One region of the Paenisporosarcina macmurdoensis genome, then DNA from elsewhere that is predicted to be linked to it. Evidence: a T-box and tRNA genes for the amino acid it is inferred to sense, from the RefSeq annotation. Region 1 holds a T-box; the other holds one or more tRNA genes.
What was found. The T-box of region 1 lies ahead of ACFPYN_RS09845 (valine--tRNA ligase). A T-box ahead of a tRNA ligase gene usually reads a tRNA of that ligase, here a tRNA-Val.

Region 1 (4,436 bases):
ACAGCTTGAAAAAGTGCGTGATCAATTATCGATGAGACTGTTTGGTGCCATTGTGCTGACGAATTTGGCTCTCATTGCATTTTGTGCAGGATTGGCGTACATATTAACGTTCATTCATCCTATCAACACGTTTCTAGATTTCTTTATAAGTGCTGCACCTGGAGGCATAGCCGAAATGTCTATCACAGCTTTAGAAACTGGAGCGGATTTGTCGACGGTAACCAGTTTTCATCTATTCCGTATTTTCTTTATCTTGTTAATAGCGGGACCGGTGTTGACCTATGCATTGAAGAGATGGTTGAAAGCTTAGTAATTGACTTCAATAGGTTTCCAGTCCGCTTCAGGCGCTTTAACTGCTGCACCATAATCTATAGAACAAAGAGAGATGAGCTTGTGACTTCGTCACTGCGCTCACCTCTCTTTTTTTAGATCATCCTGCGACGGCTGTGCACCTTTCGCTCCCTTACAACCTGGACATACATAGTTAAAATCGTTTGGTTTACTAAAGAAGCGGTGCTCTCTTTAAATAGATGTTCGGTCGAAGATGGTATTTCGAACTCTTTCTGCTTCATTTATTTTCCGGGAAAATCCAATTCTCCAGTAATTACTTTAAAACATACTATCTATGGAATCACTCTACTTTAAACAGTAGCGTAGTGAAAACAAAACCAATCAAAAACACTTAGATAGGAGCCATTCCGCTAAAATGCTACAGGGCTCTTTTCTGTGAGCGAGGGGTTTCAATAAGACAACTAAGCAGTTAGAAGTCAAGTCCGGAAAACGAGCTGGTGCCATTTTACGCTTCGCTTAATTTCAATAGTTCACTTATAAATTCATCGCTGCCAGGCAAAAACATGAATAGTGAAACAATAATGAATAGAATCCCGAAAATAAACAGCAGAACTACTATCTTAACTGAACGAGACACGTCTTTTTTTAGTGCACCAACAATTAGAAAAAGAATGCCGATCAACAATATTAAAAAATACCAAAAACCCATCAAATCACCTCATTCTACACCACTCAAAATAATGTTCTCTAATACCTTCGTTCCGATTGCAAACTTCCATAACGTATTACAAATCTAATTACTCATCACATAATCAATTCATAGTGATTGAAACGTCTCCTATTACAGAAAGTTCCATTGAAATAGAAAGAAGAGGCTGTCTATAAAGTCCCTCTATTATAAAATAAGTGGAGAAAATGAGTCTTTTTTCTGTACCTCCATTTGAACATTCTAACAATGTATAATTGTCTGTTTTGTACATGATAAACTTAAGGTTGATTGGAATGGAAGACGGCGACTCCAGCGGGAATAGCATGAGCGGAAGACCCCGCAGACGAGCTTGCTCGTCGAGGAGGCTGATGCCATGCCCGCGGAAAGCGTCCGTTTGAAGTGGAAATCAACCTCTACTAAATATAAAAAAGGAACTGCCCTTAGTCATATTTCACGACTTTTAGGACAGCTCCTTCTCACTACTATTTATTGAAAGTCCGTGATGTGTAATTTATTTCAATAAAATATCAAATCATTATTTAGTAGCATAAAGGCTCGTTCACTCGCATAAAATCTTTCACATAGCACTGTGAAGGAGGACAAGAAGTGAATCAAGTTAATTGGCAACTTCAAGAAGTATTTTATTTTCCGGAAAGTTTTGGTGTACCAACTAGTGCGTCACGCATAGCGGTTAAACCGCAAGTCGAATTTCAACAGGTAAATGGTGTGTCTAGTTTATACGGCATTTACCATATCGCGGCGAATGTAGGATTTCAGCCAGGTGAATGTGAACATCACGGAACTTCTGAATGGATTTCAATTGAGGATTTAGACATCAACGGAGATAATGGATATTTTGAATATGCAGTTCCATTGTTTGTGGAATTGCCGCCTACGTATGTGCATGGCAATAGACAACCTGAAATTGAATTGTCAGACGTGAAGGCACATATTACAGATGAAAATGCCTTGAAAGTGGAATGGCAAGTGACGTGTTCGTATGAAAAACCACCAGAACGGGAATCCCCAACACTAGAAAGTAGTAGTTCTAGTAGTTCTTCACACGAATCGTCTAATTCAGAGGAGCGCCCAGTGTCCAAAGAAGACGCTGAATTACCATTTTTCTTACGTGGCTTAACAGATGCTTATTCTGTTTACGAAGTTAAATGATGTCTTTTTGAAACAAAACCAATATACCGATTAAAAGGCATAACAGTAAAAAATCGAATGTTGTCGGTATAAATATGCATCGGATTAATTCGAATACTGTAATCGGCAAAATGATATTCTTGCAATAAAATCGAGTTTTTCGAAGCCAAGGGGGAAGCAAGTAGGGGTTATATCCTCGTCTCATAATAAATCCTCCTTTCAAAAATACTTGACGGTAACATAAATCATTCGATACAATACTTATCAATAGTATTAAATGATAAATTAATTAAATATCGATGCATTGATTGGGAAGAGTAAAATGTTGTTGTTTTCATTAGAGAGGAAACGCTTGCTGAAAGTTTCCGTAAACACACATTTGAATGTCGCCCAGGAGCAGTTTCTGTGAAAATAGGAAGTAGCAGAAATCGGTTAAAAGCCGTTATATAAACTTGAGCGCGTGATGATTTTTTTGTCATCTGCGAATAAAGGTGGTACCGCGAACAACTCCTTCGTCCTTTTTGTGACGATAGGAGTTTTTTTGTATTCAAAAATTAGGAGGAACATATGATGACTGAACAACAAAACACACAACTGCCAACGAAATATGATCCTAAGTCCATTGAACAAGGACGCTACGAATGGTGGCTAAAAGGGAAGTTTTTCGAGGCGCAACCTGAAAGCGACAAAGAACCGTATACCATCGTTATTCCACCACCAAACGTAACTGGTAAATTGCATTTAGGGCACGCATGGGACACAACTTTGCAAGATATTTTAATTCGCATGAAACGCATGCAAGGCTATGATGCTTTGTGGTTACCAGGAATGGACCATGCAGGTATTGCCACTCAAGCTAAGGTAGAAGAGAAACTTCGCTCTGAAGGCAAAACACGTTACGATTTAGGTCGTGATGAGTTTGTTAAAGAGACGTGGAAGTGGAAAGATGAATATGCTGGTCATATTCGTACACAATGGTCAAAACTTGGTTTAGGTCTTGATTATTCACGTGAACGTTTCACACTCGATGAAGGTTTATCTAATGCCGTAAAAGAAGTGTTCGTAAAACTTTATAATAAGGGCCTCATTTATCGTGGGGAACGTATTATTAACTGGGATCCGGCAACGAAAACAGCATTATCGGATATTGAAGTTATCCATCAAGACGTACAGGGTGCTTTCTATCATATGCGTTACCCACTAACAGATGGCACTGGATTTATAGAAGTGGCGACAACGCGACCAGAAACTATGCTTGGTGATACAGCAGTAGCGGTTCATCCAGAAGACGATCGCTACAAACACTTAATCGGTAAAACGGTTACGTTACCAATTGTAGGACGTGAAATTAAAATCGTAGCAGATGATTATGTGGAAATGGATTTTGGAAGTGGTGCTGTAAAAATTACTCCAGCTCATGACCCTAATGACTTTGAAATCGGTAATCGTCATAACTTAGAACGCGTATTAGTTATGAATGAAGACGGTACGATGAATAAATTAGCAGGGAAATATGAAGGTATGGACCGTTTTGATTGCCGTAAGCAAATTGTTGCGGATCTTCAGCAAGCTGACGTTCTTTACAAAATCGAAGAGCATTCGCATTCAGTAGGTCACTCAGAACGCAGTGGAGCAGTTGTAGAACCATATCTGTCAACACAATGGTTCGTTAACATGCAGCCACTTGCTGAACAAGCGATTAAATTACAAAAGAGTGAAGATAAAGTTCAATTCGTACCAGACCGTTTTGAAAACACCTATTTACGCTGGATGGAAAACGTTCACGACTGGTGTATTTCTCGTCAGTTATGGTGGGGCCATCGAATTCCGGCTTGGTATCATATCGAAACAGGTGAAATTTATGTTGGTCATGAAGCACCTGCGGACGTTGAAAACTGGAAGCAAGATGAAGATGTATTAGATACATGGTTCTCTTCAGCACTATGGCCGTTTTCAACGATGGGTTGGCCTGACGAAGCGAATGAAGAATTCAAACGCTACTACCCGACTAATGCATTAGTAACAGGTTATGACATTATATTCTTCTGGGTTTCTCGTATGATTTTCCAAGGAATCGAATTTACTGATCAACGTCCATTTGACGATGTATTAATTCATGGATTAGTAAGAGCTGAAGACGGACGCAAAATGTCTAAGTCTTTAGGTAACGGAATTGACCCAATGGATGTTATTGACCAATACGGGGCCGATGCACTTCGTTACTTCTTATCAACTGGTTCTTCACCTGGTCAAGATTTACGTTTCTCGATTGAAAAAGTAGAGTCCG
Region 2 (4,436 bases), on a different contig from region 1:
CATTAACGTTGCGTATAACGAGAATTCTCTTATGATGGGTGTGCCTCGATGTTCTTCAAATAAGGAAGCTAAATTGGTTTCAGCGAAATGAGCATGAATTGGTTCAAGTGAGCGATCGAAATGAAAAATCTCTTTCAGGTTTTGTAGTTGCTGTTCGTTTGTTGATCCTTCAATTACAAATATCGGCGATTTAGTTGTTCCTGTAGCCTGAACTTTATATATGCTGCTCTCTGCTGTTGGCACAAGAACATAACGTTGTTCTTTATTTAAAGAAATCAAAGGATCCATTGAAAGTCGGTCGAGTACACGTTCGAAATCATACGAAAAATCTAGATGGATAGTTTCTATCATGGTTATATTCTCCCTATTCGGTTATATTTGAGTCTACTATGAAGATACGACAATTCGAGGTGATGGTAAATGAAAAAATGGTTGTGGCTACTAAGTATGATTGTTTTTCTTACCTTTGGCTGTGTGGAGGACTTGAATCAGCCGACTTCTACTGGTGGCTCTGAGGGCTTGACTGAAGTCGAGTTAGTTCATGTCATTGATGGGGATACCATTAAAGTAAAGTATAACGGAAAGACTGAAACGATTCGGTATTTATTAGTAGATACACCGGAAGTTAGACATCAAACGCTCGGAAATCAGCCATTCGGTGATGAAGCGAGTATACGCAATCAACAATTATTAGAAGATGCTTCAGTTTCTCTTGAATTCGACGTAGGTGAACGCTACGATGACTACGGTCGATTATTAGCATATGTTTATGCAGATGGTCAGTCTGTTCAACAAGTGCTATTACAAGAAGGATTAGCTCGTGTTGCTTACGTATTCCCTCCCAATACGCGGCATTTAGATTCTTTTGAAGAAGATGAGGCAAATGCTCGTCAGGCTGATTTGAATATATGGCAATACGAAAAATATGTAACAAATCGTGGATTTGATAAAACACAGGTTAATGAAGTTACCACTCCTGAGTCGAAAGAGAATGATAAGTGTTTCATAAAAGGTAATATCAATAGAGAAAACAAAAAGATCTATCATATCCCCTCAGGAAAATATTATGAACAAACTAACCCTGAGAAATGGTTTTGTACGGAGCAACAAGCAGTAGATGCCGGATTTAAAAAATCTGGTGAATAAGAAAGGGGCATTTTTCATGCAAGTACTCGTTTTACGCTTTGACTATAAATTGTCAACAAAATTAGAACAAGATTGTAATGACTTACATCTTGCATCAAGTAGAGGCAAAGAAACACCTCTTCCACCCCATATTAGTTTATTTACATTTGAACAAACGAATCCCATGATTCTAAACGAGCGCGTAAAAGCGTGGAGCGACAAACAACAACAACTGACGATTTCGTTATCTTCCCTTGGGTTTTTCAAACAGAAAGGTACTTTTTTTGTCGCACCCGTGGTTACAAAAGAAATAGAAACATTTCATCGAGAGTTATTTTCACTCATTATGGATTTACATACAAATGAAATTTCGCCTTATTTACCTGGGAAATGGGTACCACACTCAACCTTGATTAATAATGTCCCGTTGACTGTTTGGGGACCACTTTTCCAGCGTGCAGGCTTATCATTCGAACCCGTTATCGGAAAAGCCGTCGCTCTCGAATGCTGGACCGTTGTTAACGGCCGCGCTCAAACGGAATGGACCCACTTCCTTCAATAAATCCTGCAAATCCTTTGTCTAGGTCATTGACTATTATTGTGTGAGAGTTATAATAGAATTTGTCCTAGAAATTACGATCTTGTAGCTCAGCTGTGAGATTATCACCTTGACACGGTAACGATTTTTATAATTTGGGCCGTTAGTTCAGCGGGAGAATGTTTCGTCGACAACGAAAAGGTCACTGGTTCGATCCCAGTACGGCCCATTGGGTGCAAAACCCGCAAGAAATCTTTAGGAACAAAGGTTTCTCCAAAAAGCATCATCTCTTCGGAGGTGATGCTTTTTCATGTTTATTTTTTACATGGTGTTAAACAAAAATATAAAAACTGAATTTACTCATAACCCGTCATAAAAAAAAAAGCCTTTTTGGGTAAAAAAATAATTGAACGAGGTATGAACTGTTTAAGGGCGATTGATCAATACCTACAAAAAGACTGGACGTATATTTCTACTTTCACTTCTCATACTAAAGAAAAAAAGGAGTGATATCTATGGCAAAACGGACTAAGAAAAATGATGCAGACCAAAAGAATAAACAAGGGTTTGATTCAAGCAAAACAGATTCAGAATTCTCCAAAGAATTTGGCAGTGCAAATGCTAATCGAGCCAAAAAAGAAAAAGCGAAAAAAGAAAAAGCATCTAAAAACCAAGGGGAATGGAAAGGAATGCATTGATTGTTTTATCAAGATTTGTAAGAACACCCCTTCAACACCCTTGCACGACAATGCTATTTGGAAACGAAAAGAATCGTATTGGAACATTTGATATTAAGCGTTTGTTGTTCTGAAATCATGAAGAACCACCACCTGGAGTTAGTAACTCTATTTTATAATGAAAACAGCGAGTCTTTCCTCATAAAAATTGAGGAAAGGCTCGCTGTTTTTTAAATTGAAGGACTTTTTGAGTTGGCTCCACTAACATAAAAGGTTTTACTTACTTCTATTTTCAATATATTTTCGTTGAAAGTCTTCAATTGAAATGGGTTTCTCAAAATAATAACCTTGAAAGAAGTTGCAGCCATGTTCCATTAAGAATGTAATTTCATGTTCATTTTCAACACCTTCTGCAACTAAATCACATTGTAAGCTATTTGATAAATGTATGATGGATTTCAACACCGCTTCTGACTGTGGGTCATTACCAATACGTTGAATAAAATATCGATCAATTTTTATTTTATCAATTGGGAAATTAGTTAAGGAAGAGAACATAGAAAACCCTGTGCCAAAATCATCAAGCGCTATACGAATTCCTTTTTCTCGACATTTATTTATGTTCTTTAACATTAAGGCAGAAGTGACTAAACGTGTATCTTCTGTTATTTCCAGTTCTATTAAGTTATATGGAATTTGGTATTTTGCTAAGAGCTTATATAAGTCATCAAAAAATAATTCTTTTGATAATATTGACGAAGTCACATTAATGGAGACTCGCTTATCGAAACCAAAATTACTAATCCAATTTGACACGGTTGAAAAAACTTCCTCCATCAAATAGCGTGTTAATTTCAGCATATTCCCGCTTTCCTCAACAATTTCAATAAAGTCAAGTGGAGATAAAATTCCAAGTTTAGAATGATTCCAGCGACTCAACACTTCAAAACTATACATTTCATTGGTTATTCCACTTATTTGAGGTTGTAATACAAAATAAATGCCTTCTTTTGAGAGATCACCTTGCAAAGATTGTTCTATCGTCAATCTTTTCGATAACTCTTCTGTCATATTTACTTCGTAAAAACAAAAATCCCGTTCACTCGATTGTTTTGAATAATACATCGCCGTTTCTGTAGCGCTGAGCATCTGATTACAATTAAGCCCATCAAGAGGGAATTGGCTAATACCTATACTGACTGCCACGGTAAATTTTTGATTTATATTAATTTCAATAGGGTTCTTCAAATGATCGACAATATCTTCAACAATCTGTTCAATCCTATCCCGATCTGTTTCTTTGACTACTATAAGAAAATCATCTCCACCAAGATGCGATAGTTCACCATATGGTAGTAAAAGTGTATTTAGGCGTTCCGCTAAATGAATTAACAGCTCATCGCCCATTTGATGGCCATATAAATCATTAATATTTTTAAACCCATTGATATCTAAATACATGGTTGAAAAACCAGTTTTACTCTCAATTAGCTGTTCTATTTTTTTGGAAATTGCTTTCCGATTCGGCAATGACGTTAGACGGTTCGTATTTTCATATGCCTCTTTTTGCATTTCCGACTCTTTCTTCACGTTAATATTTTTGAAGTAGATGGATACACCACCGTCAACCCTCGGGTAAGAATGTATTTCAAACCAACTGGTTAGTGTATCGAAATAAGATTCAAACGATATGTATACTTTTTCCTTCATGGTCTTTGTATAATTCATATGAAACTCAGAATTAACAGCTTCCGGATAAATTTCCCATATGTTTTTCCCTATTACTTTCTCAGCGTTAAGATTTAATACACGTTGCGCTACCCCATTCAGATGAGTAATCTGCCAGTTCTCATTTAATGACATAAAAGCATCTGTCATACTTTCCAATACATCCGCAACAACTTCATCCGACTGAACTTCTTTTGTCACATTTCGATGTCGAATGAATGCACCCGGTTGTCCATTTAGTAATAAACACTTTTCAACATTCATGCGAAAAAAACGTTTATTATCTGGCCCATGACAAGCATAAATAGTCGAAAACTCTTGTCTCTTATTATGTAAAACGTCTTTAATTCCACTATGTTCTAGAATGA

Region 2: it has a tRNA-Val gene. The T-box ahead of ACFPYN_RS09845 (valine--tRNA ligase) is inferred to sense a tRNA for this amino acid. The anticodon was not compared.

What each region holds. Positions count from the first base shown of each region.
Region 1 covers NZ_JBHSRI010000018.1:18,530-22,965, forward strand. Annotated here, with positions in the region: gene ACFPYN_RS09825 (AbrB family transcriptional regulator) at 1-310, shown strand, start outside; gene ACFPYN_RS09830 (hypothetical protein) at 797-1,000, opposite strand; gene ACFPYN_RS09835 (hypothetical protein) at 1,607-2,170, shown strand; gene ACFPYN_RS09840 (hypothetical protein) at 2,163-2,354, opposite strand; T-box leader at 2,445-2,672, shown strand; gene ACFPYN_RS09845 (valine--tRNA ligase) at 2,720-4,436, shown strand, end outside.
Region 2 covers NZ_JBHSRI010000002.1:323,043-327,478, reverse strand. Annotated here, with positions in the region: gene ACFPYN_RS01510 (DNA-3-methyladenine glycosylase family protein) at 1-351, opposite strand, end outside; gene ACFPYN_RS01505 (thermonuclease family protein) at 421-1,146, shown strand; gene ACFPYN_RS01500 (2'-5' RNA ligase family protein) at 1,163-1,687, shown strand; tRNA gene ACFPYN_RS01495 (tRNA-Val) at 1,821-1,892, shown strand; gene ACFPYN_RS01490 (hypothetical protein) at 2,179-2,361, shown strand; gene ACFPYN_RS01485 (EAL domain-containing protein) at 2,617-4,436, opposite strand, start outside.